DNA from 3 places in the Afipia sp. MLSD5-FHT05B12 genome. Region 2 is predicted to be linked to each of the others. Evidence: predicted binding sites of a transcription regulator. Region 2 holds the regulator's gene; each other region holds the start of a gene.

Region 1 (3,861 bases), on a different contig from region 2:
ATCTCAAAACCCGGACGGATTGTCGCGGTGATTCTTGAATATGAGCCAATAAAAAAGGCCGCCCGCAGGCGGCCTTTGATGATGTCGTTGAGGCGTGCGGCCCGGCTTAGAAGCCCATGCCGCCCATTCCGCCCATGCCACCCATTCCGCCGCCGCCCGGCATCGCCGGTGCTGCTTCCTTCGGAATGTCGGCGACCATCGCTTCGGTGGTGACGAGGAGACCGGCGACAGAGGCTGCGTCCTGCAAGGCGGTGCGAACCACCTTGGCCGGATCGATGATGCCCTTGGCGACCATGTCGACATACTCTTCGTTCTGCGCGTCGAAGCCGAAGGTCTCGGTCTTGTTGTCGAGGATCTTGCCGACAACGATGGAACCTTCGACACCCGCGTTCTCGGAGATCTGGCGGATCGGAGCTTCCAGCGCCTTCAGCACGATGTTGATGCCGGCCTGCACGTCGGAGTTATCATTGCTGATGCGGCCGACGGCCTTCTTGGCGCGCAGCAGCGCGGTGCCGCCGCCCGGCACGATGCCTTCCTGAACGGCCGCGCGGGTTGCGTTGAGCGCGTCCTCGACGCGGTCCTTCTTTTCCTTCACTTCGATCTCGGTCGCGCCGCCGACGCGAATAATCGCGACGCCGCCGGCGAGCTTGGCGAGACGCTCCTGAAGTTTCTCGCGGTCGTAGTCCGAGGTGGTTTCCTCGACCTGCGCCTTGATCTGGTTCACGCGCGCCTCGATGTCAGGCTTCTTGCCCGCGCCGTTGACGATGGTGGTGTTTTCCTTGTCGATCACGACCTTCTTGGCGCGGCCGAGCATCTTCACGGTGACGTTCTCGAGCTTCATGCCGAGATCGTCGGAGATCAGCTGGCCGCCGGTGAGGATCGCGATGTCCTCCAGCATGGCCTTGCGGCGATCGCCGAAGCCCGGAGCCTTGACGGCTGCGACCTTGAGGCCGCCGCGCAGACGGTTGACGACGAGGGTCGCGAGAGCTTCGCCTTCGATGTCCTCGGCAACGATCAGCAGCGGCTTGCCGGTCTGAACGACAGCTTCGAGCACGGGCAGCATGGCCTGGAGGCCGGAGAGCTTCTTCTCGTGCAGGAGGACGTAGGCGTCTTCCAGCTCGGCGGTCATCTTCTCGGGGTTGGTCACGAAATACGGCGAGAGATAGCCGCGGTCGAACTGCATGCCCTCGACGATGTCGACTTCGGTGTCGAGCGACTTGGCTTCTTCAACCGTGATGACGCCCTCATTGCCGACCTTCTGCATCGCCTTGGCGATCATCGATCCGATGGTGGAGTCGCCATTGGCCGAAATGGTGCCGACCTGCGCGATTTCAGCGGAGGAAGCGACCGGCTTGGCGCGCTTCTCGATGTCCTTGACCACGGCGGTCACGGCGATGTCGATGCCGCGCTTCAGATCCATCGGGTTCATGCCGGCGGCAACCGACTTGGCGCCTTCGCGCACGATCGCCTGGGCGAGCACGGTGGCGGTGGTGGTGCCGTCGCCAGCGGTGTCGTTGGTCTTGGAGGCGACTTCGCGCAGCATCTGCGCGCCCATGTTCTCGAACTTGTCCTCAAGCTCGATTTCCTTGGCGACGGTGACGCCGTCCTTGGTGATGCGCGGTGCGCCGAAGCTCTTGTCGATAACGACGTTGCGGCCCTTCGGGCCGAGCGTCACCTTGACGGCGTTGGCGAGGGTATCGACGCCGCGCAGCATGCGATCGCGCGCGTCTCCGGAAAATTTTACGTCCTTGGCAGCCATTGGGGTTTACTCCTGATGATGTGTGTTCCCGTCATCCTGAGGCGCGAGCCTCGAAGGATGACGGCAGATGAAAGGGGCGCTGCTTACTTCAGCACGCCCATGATGTCGGACTCTTTCATGATGAGGAGTTCCTCACCGTCGAGCTTCACTTCGGTGCCGGACCACTTGCCGAACAGCACCGTATCGCCGGCCTTCAGATCGATCGGGATCAGCTTGCCGGCTTCGTCGCGGCCGCCTGGGCCCACGGCGACGACCTGACCCTGCGAGGGCTTTTCCTTGGCGCTGTCAGGAATGATGATGCCGCCTTTGGTCTTCTCTTCGGCGTCGATGCGCTTGACGACGACACGATCATGCAGCGGGCGAAAAGTTGTCTTGGCCATCGGATGTCCTTTGGGCGTTGGTTAGGTAAGATTTGACGTGCGGCGGGGCGCGGGCCGTGGATAATGGGCTCAGCTAACCTCTTGAGGGGACGAGGCCTTACCCTTAGCAATCGCGCTCCAAGAGTGCTAATGACGGGGTCGGGAATATGGGTTGCCGCCGATCCTGTCAAGCAAGGCTCTTAAGGCCTTGGTGAGGCCAATATAGGATGATCTGGAAACCATAAAGGGGAACGCTGCGTATTGACGGGGGTCAGCTCACGCAGTGTGACGGCGGGTCTGTCGGTCTGGCAGGCAGCCAAGTGTTCTTGCCGGGAGACACCATGACCACAGTGAGTGAGCGTACAAAAGGCTCCAGGATCGTCACGCTGGCAGCCATTTCGTTATTGTCGGGCTTTCTCGGTGCCTGCGGCGGCGGGGGTTTCGGCGGGTTCAGCGGTTTCGGCGGCGGATCACAGCCCACGGTGCAGGAGCCGGGCGTCGCACCGGAGGTGCCGGCCACCATCCGGGCGGATGAGATCGTCGGCCGCTGGGGCCTCGCCTCGTTCCACAAGCCGGAAGATCGCGCCCGCACCGAAGCCGCGGCGCGCGGCCAGTGCAAGAATCCCTACGTCATCGGACAGGGCGCCACGGGCGGCGTCATCATGCATCTGCCGGACGAGGCCACGCCGCAGGAACTGCGCCTGAAGGGCAGCCAGAGCGGCAAGAACTATATCGGTCCGGCCGGCCCAGTGGGAGGCGAGAAGGATCGCGAGATCGTCTCGTTCGACGGGCGCGTGCTGATGACGCGGTTCATCGACAAGGATGCGTCGAGCCGCTATGGAACCATGGTGTATGTCCGCTGCGCACCGCGCGCCTGAGGCGAGGGGTCTGACCCCGGCGGACCGATAACCGACGTCGGGGAAGTGCAAGCGCAATGGCCGGGCCCAAGGTGTTAAGCTCCGGGCCCAGCCGCGCCGTCATCGTTCTTTGCATCACACAAGTCCTTGGCTGGGGTGCCTTGTTCTACCCGCCCGGGTTGACGATGCCCCACATCGCGGCGGCCCATGGCTGGTCGCTGGCGCAAGCGCTTCTCGGATTTTCGATCGGACTTGGCGTTTCCGGGCTGACCGCGCCGTTCACATGCAGCCTGATCGAGCGGCATGGCGGGCATTACATCATGGCGGGTGGTGCGCTGATCGGCGCTCTCGGCCTCCTGATCCTGCCGCTCGCCGGTCATTACTGGGTCTATATCGCAGGCTGGGTGCTGCTTGGCGTCGCGATGGCCTGCAATCTTTACGATCCCGCGTTCACCGCCCTGGCGCGCATTTTCGGCACAGCGTCGCGGCGGCCGATCACGCTGGTGACCTTCGTCGGCGGTCTTGCCTCGACATTTTCATGGCCGACCACCCAGATGCTGATTGCCCATGGCGGCTGGCGCAGCGTTTACTTCGTGTTCGCGGGCGTGATGGCGTTCATCATCGCGCCGCTCTATGCCTTCGCGCTGCCGCGTAACGCCGTCTACGCGCCGCCGTCGGTGGCGGAGGGCGCTCCGCCCGTCAAGCCAGCGGTCATCATCCCGTCCGTCGGCGTGCCCTTTCTTCTGGTCGCGGCGGGGTTCGCAGCCCATGCCATTGTGCAATCGGGAACGCTGGCGCATTTGCTGACGATCCTGCAGCGTGGCGGCATCGACGCAGGCACCGCGGTGGTCATCGGCGCATTGTTCGGGCCCGCGCAGGTTTTGAC
Region 2 (3,861 bases):
GTCAGGTTTCATGAAAACAATCGCCCGCATTCTCGCCGTCGTCTCCGTCGCTGTTGCCTCACCGGCCCTGGCCGCCGATCCGGTGTTCCCGCCGGGCGCGCGGGTCGGGCTGGTGCCCGCCGAAGGGCTAACGGTCGCCAGGGAATTTCTGGGTTTCGAATCGGAAGATCAGAAGATCAAAATCGGGCTGGCCGAGATTCCGCCCGAGGCTTTCGCGACGGTCGAGACGGCTGTGAAGGAGGGCAAGACCCCACCCACCGGCGCGAAGCCGGAAGCCTTCGACACCACCGCGGGCAAGGCCTTCATCACTTCGGACACCGGCAAGGATGGCGCAACCACGATCCGGATGTATTCCCTGATCGTGTCCGGCGACAAGTTCACCGGTTACGTCATCGCGCAGGCGCGCGAGGACGCGGCGAAGCCGCTTTCCGACGGCGCCATGCGCAAGATGCTGGCGTCGACAACGCTGCGCAAGGACGTGCCGGTCAACGAGCAACTCGGTCTGCTGCCCTTCAAGATCGGCGACCTCGGCGACTTCAAAACCGTTCGCACCCTGGCGCCGCGCTCGTCGATCCTGCTGACCGACGGCACCGAGGACACAACGCTGGACGGCGCGCCCTACATGGTGATCGGCCTGATCGGCACGGGTCCGGAAAAGCCAGACGATCGCGCGCGCTTCGCGCAACAGAGCGCCGCCACGATTCCGGGCCTGCGCAATGCGCGCATCACCTCGAACGAGCCGATGCGGATCGAAGGTACGCCCGGATTCGAAACACGGATCGACGCCGTCGCCGGCAAGAACGATACGCCGGTGACCGTGGTGCAGTGGCTGAGATTCGGCGGCGGCTCATCGCTGCGGATCATCGCAAGCGCGACGCGCGAGGAATGGCCGAAAGCGTTCCCGCGATTCCGCGCGGTCCGCGACGGCATCGATCCGCGATGATCCAAAGACCGTCATTCCGGGGCGCGGGCATTTGCGAGCGAACCCGAAATCCGAAAATCGTACTGGATGAACTTTGAAGGATTCCGGATCAGTCCGCGTTGCGGACTGTCCGGAATGACGCCGGAACGATTTCAGCTTTTCGCGCCGCCCTTGGCGACCGCGACCAGCGCCGGCCGCAACACGCGTTCGCCGATGGTGTAGCCGCCCTGCACGACCTGCACGACAGTGCCCGCCGGCACAGAGGAATCCGGCACTTCGTACATCGCCTGGTGGAAGTTCGGATTGAACTTCTCGCCGAGCGGATCGAGCCTCGAGACGCCGTTTTTCTCCAGCGCCTTGTGCAGCGACTTCTCGGTCAGTTCGACGCCTTCGATCAGCGCCTTGAGGCCAGGATCGGCGGCTTCGCGCGCTTCCATCGGCACCGCGTCCAGCGCGCGCTGCAAGTTGTCGGCGATGTCGAGGACGTCGCGCGCGAAAGCCGTGATGCCATAGGTCCGCGCGTCGGCGACTTCGCGCTGGGTCCGCTTGCGCAGATTTTCCATCTCCGCGAGCGTGCGCAGCATCCGGTCCTTGGCCTCGGCGACGTCCTTGGTGAGCGCTTCGACCGACCCTTCTTCAGGATCGTCGGGCATCACGTAAGGCTTTGAGACCACAGGCTCCTTGTCGTTCGCCGGTTCCGGCGCAGACTTGTCCTGCGGTTCCTTTTGCCCATTGGAATTGGCCATAACTCACCTTTTCAGCAAATCGTCATAACGAATGTGGGATTGTTAGCCCGCATATCGTTGTTTAGAGGCGGAAAATCAAGCGCAAACGCACTATTTGCCGATCAGCTGGCTAACGATCCGGGCGGCGTAATCGACCGTCGGAATGACCCGCGCATAGTTCAGCCGCGTCGGGCCGATCACGCCGAGCACGCCGACAATGTGACCCGCGCCGTCGCGATAAGGTGCGATGATGGTCGAGGAGCCGGACAGCGAGAACAGCTTGTTCTCGGAGCCGATGAAAATACGCACGCCGTCGGCGCGCTCGGCGCGGCCAAGCAGGTCGATCACGCCCTTCTTCGCTTCAAGGTCGTCGAACAGCAGCCGCACCCGTTCGAGATCCTCCATCGCGTGAAGGTCTTCCAGCAGATTGGCGTGACCGCGCACGATCAGTTGCCGCTCGTCGCTGGCGCCGCCCGACCAGCTTGCGATACCCGCTGCGATGACTTTCTGCGTGAGCTGATCGAGTTCGCTGCGGCCCGCGGTCAGCGCAACCTCAAGTTCGCTGCGCGCCTCGGCCAGCGTGCGCCCGCGAATTCGCGCATTGAGAAAATTCGAGGCTTCGGTCAGCGCCGATGACGGCACGCCCGGCGGCAGCGGCAGCACGCGGTTCTCGACCTGACCGTCTTCGGCTACCAGCACGACCAGTGCCTGCGCCGGTTCAAGGCGAACGAATTCGATATGCTTCAGCCGCACGTTCGACTTCTGCGTCAGCACAACGGCTGCGGCGCGCGTCAAACCCGACAGCCGCGTCAAGGCTTCGCTCAGCGCGGCTTCGACCGATGTTGCTCCGCCCACGGACTTGAGCTGGCCTTCGATCGATTGGCGCTCCGGCTCGGTCAGATCGCCTACCTGCATCAGCGCATCGACAAAAAAGCGCAATCCCAACTCAGTCGGCAGTCGCCCCGCCGACGTATGCGGCGCATAGATCAGTCCCAGTTGTTCGAGATCCGACATCACATTGCGCACCGAAGCCGGCGACAGCGGCATCGTGATCAGGCGCGAGATGTTGCGCGAGCCCACCGGCTCGCCGGTGGCCAGATAGCTCTCGACGATCTGACGGAAGATATCCCGCGACCGTTCGTTGAGCTGCGCCAGCCCGGCGTTCGGCGTGATCAGATGGCCTATCGGGTCGTGGTGGGCCAAAATCGGGCTCCAAACGGGGTTGATATCGCTACAATTGTCCATCGTCCGGCATCATGACAAGCGGGTTTCTGCCCACATCTTTGCCGCCGCCCTGATCTGCCCTTGCCGCTACGCTTCCGGCCCCCTAAAAGCAGCGCCAAATCAGGATTTCCCGGAATTTCAGGAGGTTTTTCATGCGGCCAAGCCGTCGCGCGCCCGACGAACTGCGCCCCGTCACGCTGGAACGCGGTGTGGTCAAATACGCCGAAGGTTCCTGCATGGTGAAATTCGGTGACACCCACGTGCTGGTCACCGCCACGCTGGAAGATCGCCTGCCGCCGTGGCTGAAGGGTCAGGGCCGCGGCTGGGTCACCGCCGAATACGGCATGCTGCCGCGCGCCACCCACGAGCGCATGCGCCGCGAATCCGCCGCCGGAAAGCAAAGCGGCCGCACCGTCGAGATCCAGCGCCTGATCGGCCGCTCGCTGCGCACCACTGTCGATCTTGTTGCGCTGGGCGAACGCCAGATCACAGTGGACTGCGATGTCATTCAGGCCGACGGCGGCACGCGCACCGCGTCGATCACCGGCGCATGGGTCGCGCTGGCGGATTGCCTGCAATGGATGAAGGCGCGCAACATGCTCAAGAACGACAACGTGCTGCGCGACAATGTCGCCGCGATTTCGTGCGGCATCTACAACGGCACGCCGGTGCTCGACCTTGATTACGCGGAAGACTCCGAGGCCGAAACCGATGCGAATTTCGTCATGACCGGCGACGGCCGTATCATCGAGGTTCAGGGCACCGCCGAAAAGACGCCGTTCTCGCAGGACGAGTTTCTCAACCTGATGGCGCTGGCCAAGAAGGGCATCGCCCGGCTGGTCGACCTGCAAAAAATGGCGGTGGCGTAAAACAAGGTTGTCATTCCGGGGCGCAGGCGGCCCATGCCGCATGCGAACCCGGAATCCAGTCGAGATGAACATGATGAGATTCCGGGTTCGCGTACGCCAAAAGGCGCCCGCGCCCCGGAAT
Region 3 (3,861 bases), on a different contig from region 2:
CAGCCTTGCGCTCGTGGGGGATGCATGGAGCATGTTGATCATGCGGGACGCCCATGCGGGGCTCACACGCTTTGACGAATTCCGCAAAAGCCTCGGCATTGCGCCGACGATCCTGACCCGTCGGCTCGCAGCTCTGACGGAGGGCGGCTTGCTGGACAAACGCCGCTACTCCGAGCGGCCACCGCGGGATGAGTACGTGCTGACCACAGCCGGCCGGGACTTCCTGCCGGTGTTGTTCACCATCGGTGCATGGGGACGAAAACATGGCGGCGGGGACAAAAAGGTGACGCGGTTCTTCGACGCCGAGACCGGGACCGAAATCGATCCCGTCACCATCGATCGCGTAACCGGCGCACCGATTGGAACGCGTCCCGTTCGCATCGCCGAACCCGAGTAAATCCGGTCGCCCGAGAAAGCGCCGGCCGGACAAGATCGGCCTGATACCCGGCAGGTCCCGACGCTGAGGTAACTCCGGCGCCGCTCAGTGCAGCCGGAACATTCCGTCGATCGCCTTGATCTCCGCCGGTTTGATCAGCCTGGAATGCGCAACGGTGACGGAGACCAGCGGTCCTTCCAGCTTCGTTTGCCAGAAAGCGAGAAAGTCCTTCAGCGCGGGAAAGTTCGGGAACAGATCGTAATTCTGCCAGACGTAGGATTGCAGCAGCCAGCGGTGATCGGGGCGCCGGTAGAGAATTTCGGCCGTCGTCAGGCCGTAGCCGCCAAGCATCCTTTTGAAATCGCCGGAAACGATGTCCTGCGATCCTGACTTCAGCGAACCCATGCCAACCTCCTCGGAGCGTTTTCCGACGAAGTGGACCTTCCGGTTCGTCGTCGAAAACGCGGTCAAAAAGATGGTCGGAGGCGTTCGTCAAAAGTGGCAGCCGGTCTAAGGCGAACGCGCTCTCACCCATTTCTAAGGGGCGCGCAAATCGCGAACCGGATTCCACTTCGCGAATTCACGCGCTGTTCAAGAATCTGACGCAGTACCGTTAGGCATCTCAAGACCAAAGTTTGAATAAATTGTTAACTATCAAGGCACTAGCAGCATCGCCCCGCGACTGCTGCAAGTTGCTGACAGCGCGCCGTGCGCATGCGAGTCTCGCCCGACACGACGGAGCGGGGCCATGAGCCGTTTCACTGGCGAACTCACCATCACGCAGCTCGATGTCGATTACCGGACGTGGCGGCTCGAACAGCCGCTGATCTATGAGGTCGGCGACGAGAATTCCGGCCACGTTATCGAAGTCCACAAGCTGTTCGAGACCGACGGCGCATCGATCCCGCGTCTCTTCCAGTCGCTGCTCCCGACGTGGGGCCGCTACAGCCGCGCCGCCGTGGTCCACGACTATCTCTATAACGAGTTGCGTCCCGGAACCGAGCCGCACCCGGAAGCGCCAACAAGACAACGCGCCGACGCGATCTTTTACGAGGCCATGCAAGTGTCAGGCGTCGGCTTCTTCACCCGATGGATCATGTGGGCAGCCGTGCGCACCTTCGGGTTCCTGTCGTTGCAGGCGGCCCGCGCCATGGCCTGGAAAAACGACAAGCCGATGCCCGCCGAGGTCGCGCCGCGGCCGGAACTGGACATCGTGGCCAAGCGCCGCAAGCGGCAGGCCGCACCGCCCAAGCCGCCAGGAAACGAGCCGCCTCCGCATTAACGATCCTGCAAAAATTGGCAGCCGTCACATCAGACTGCCAAATTTTCTGCTACACACCCTTGCCCGGCGCCCGCCGTGAGCCTATGTCCGTTCCAGTCGTGGTAGCACTCGCTTACCCAGACTGCTAAAGTTGCAAAAACACAGCCTTATCAATCCATTAGGAGGACTGCATGAAATTCCGTCCGCTTCACGACCGCGTCGTGGTCAAGCGCATCGACGCCGAAGAGAAGACCAAAGGCGGCATCATCATTCCTGACAGTGCCAAAGAGAAGCCTTCCCAGGGCGAAATCCTGTCGGTCGGCCCGGGCGGCCGTGACGAAGCCGGCAAGCTGATCCCGATCGATCTCAAGGTCGGCGACATCGTCCTGTTCGGCAAGTGGTCCGGCACCGAGGTCAAGATCGATGGCCAGGAAGTGCTGATCATGAAGGAAAGCGACATCATGGGCGTCATCACCGAGACCGGCGCCAAGAAGAAGGCCGCTTGATAGGCACAGCCGTCATCCTGAGGTGCGAGGCGGTTTCGCCGAGCCTCGAAGGGTGACAGCAAAATCTCCCGCCATCCTTCGAGGCTCGCCGCAGATGCGGCTCTCACCTCAGGATGACGGTTCAGCAAACAATCAAAGGACAAACAGATGTCAGCCAAAGAAGTCAAATTCGGCGTTGAAGCCCGCGACAAGATGTTGCGCGGCGTCGACATTCTCGCCAACGCGGTGAAGGTCACGCTCGGTCCGAAGGGCCGCAACGTCGTCCTCGACAAGTCGTTCGGCGCTCCGCGCATCACCAAGGACGGCGTCACCGTCGCCAAGGACATCGAGCTCGACGACAAGTTCGAGAACATGGGCGCGCAGATGGTCAAGGAAGTGGCCTCGAAGTCGGCGGACGCTGCCGGCGACGGCACCACCACCGCGACCGTGCTGGCCCAGGCCATCGTCAAGGAAGGCGCCAAGTCGGTCGCCGCCGGCATGAACCCGATGGATCTGAAGCGCGGCATCGACCTCGCGGTCGAAGCGGTCGTCGCGGACCTCGTCAAGAACTCCAAGAAGGTCACCTCGAACGACGAAATCGCCCAGGTCGGCACCATCTCGGCCAACGGCGACAAGGAAATCGGCGACTTCCTCGCAAAGGCCATGGCGAAGGTCGGCAACGAAGGCGTCATCACCGTTGAGGAAGCCAAGTCGCTCGACACCGAACTCGACGTCGTCGAAGGCATGCAGTTCGACCGCGGCTACATCTCCCCCTACTTCGTCACCAACGCCGACAAGATGCGCGTCGAATTCGACGACGCCTACATCCTGATCAACGAGAAGAAGCTCTCCTCGCTGAACGAACTGCTTCCGCTGCTGGAAGCCGTCGTGCAGACCGGCAAGCCGCTGGTCATCGTCGCTGAAGACGTCGAAGGCGAGGCCTTGGCCACGCTGGTGGTCAACAGACTCCGCGGTGGTTTGAAGGTTGCCGCCGTGAAGGCTCCGGGCTTCGGCGACCGCCGCAAGGCCATGCTGCAGGACATCGCTGTCCTCACCGGCGGCCAGGCGATCTCGGAAGACCTCGGCATCAAGCTTGAGAACGTGACCCTGAACATGCTGGGCCGCGCCAAGAAGGTGATGATCGACAAGGAAAACACCACAATCGTCAACGGCGCCGGCAAGAAGGCCGACATCGAGGCACGCGTGGCGCAGATCAAGGCGCAGATCGAAGAAACCACTTCGGACTACGACCGCGAGAAGCTCCAGGAGCGTCTGGCCAAGCTCGCAGGCGGCGTCGCGGTGATCCGCGTCGGCGGCGCGACCGAGGTTGAAGTGAAGGAGCGCAAGGACCGCGTTGATGACGCGATGCATGCGACCCGCGCGGCTGTCGAGGAAGGCATCGTGCCGGGCGGCGGCGTCGCCCTGCTGCGCGCTTCCGAGCAGCTCAAGCGCATCAAGACCCAGAACGACGACCAGAAGACCGGCGTCGAGATCGTCCGCAAGGCGCTCTCCGCTCCGGCCCGCCAGATCGCCATCAACGCAGGCGAAGACGGCTCGGTCATCGTCGGCAAGATCCTCGAGAAGGATCAGTATGCCTACGGCTTTGACTCGCAGTCGGGTGAATACGGCAACCTCGTCTCCAAGGGCATCATCGACCCGACCAAGGTCGTGCGTGCGGCGATCCAGAACGCGGCTTCGGTTGCGGCGCTGCTGATCACCACCGAAGCGATGATCGCCGA

What was found. The regulator HrcA, encoded in region 2, represses chaperone genes, less so after heat shock. The targets are predictions, from matches to a motif close to GTTAGCACTCNCNNNNNGNGAGTGCTAAC.
Region 1: groES (co-chaperone GroES) is a predicted target of HrcA. The motif match lies at 2,242-2,270, and genes of this name have one in related genera.
Region 3: AC1Q6J_RS06165 (co-chaperone GroES) is a predicted target of HrcA. The motif match lies at 1,759-1,787, and genes of this name have one in related genera.

The regions. Positions count from the first base shown of each region.
Region 1 is NZ_JBXAFS010000009.1:20,626-24,486, forward strand. It holds gene groL (chaperonin GroEL) at 107-1,759, opposite strand; gene groES (co-chaperone GroES) at 1,843-2,139, opposite strand; gene AC1Q6J_RS13455 (hypothetical protein) at 2,460-2,996, shown strand; gene AC1Q6J_RS13460 (MFS transporter) at 3,053-3,861, shown strand, end outside.
Region 2 is NZ_JBXAFS010000004.1:41,149-45,009, reverse strand. It holds gene AC1Q6J_RS07290 (hypothetical protein) at 11-943, shown strand; gene grpE (nucleotide exchange factor GrpE) at 1,075-1,668, opposite strand; gene hrcA (heat-inducible transcriptional repressor HrcA) at 1,759-2,850, opposite strand; gene rph (ribonuclease PH) at 3,024-3,740, shown strand.
Region 3 is NZ_JBXAFS010000003.1:292,148-296,008, forward strand. It holds gene AC1Q6J_RS06150 (winged helix-turn-helix transcriptional regulator) at 1-397, shown strand, start outside; gene AC1Q6J_RS06155 (usg protein) at 482-781, opposite strand; gene AC1Q6J_RS06160 (DUF1353 domain-containing protein) at 1,125-1,658, shown strand; gene AC1Q6J_RS06165 (co-chaperone GroES) at 1,829-2,143, shown strand; gene groL (chaperonin GroEL) at 2,291-3,861, shown strand, end outside.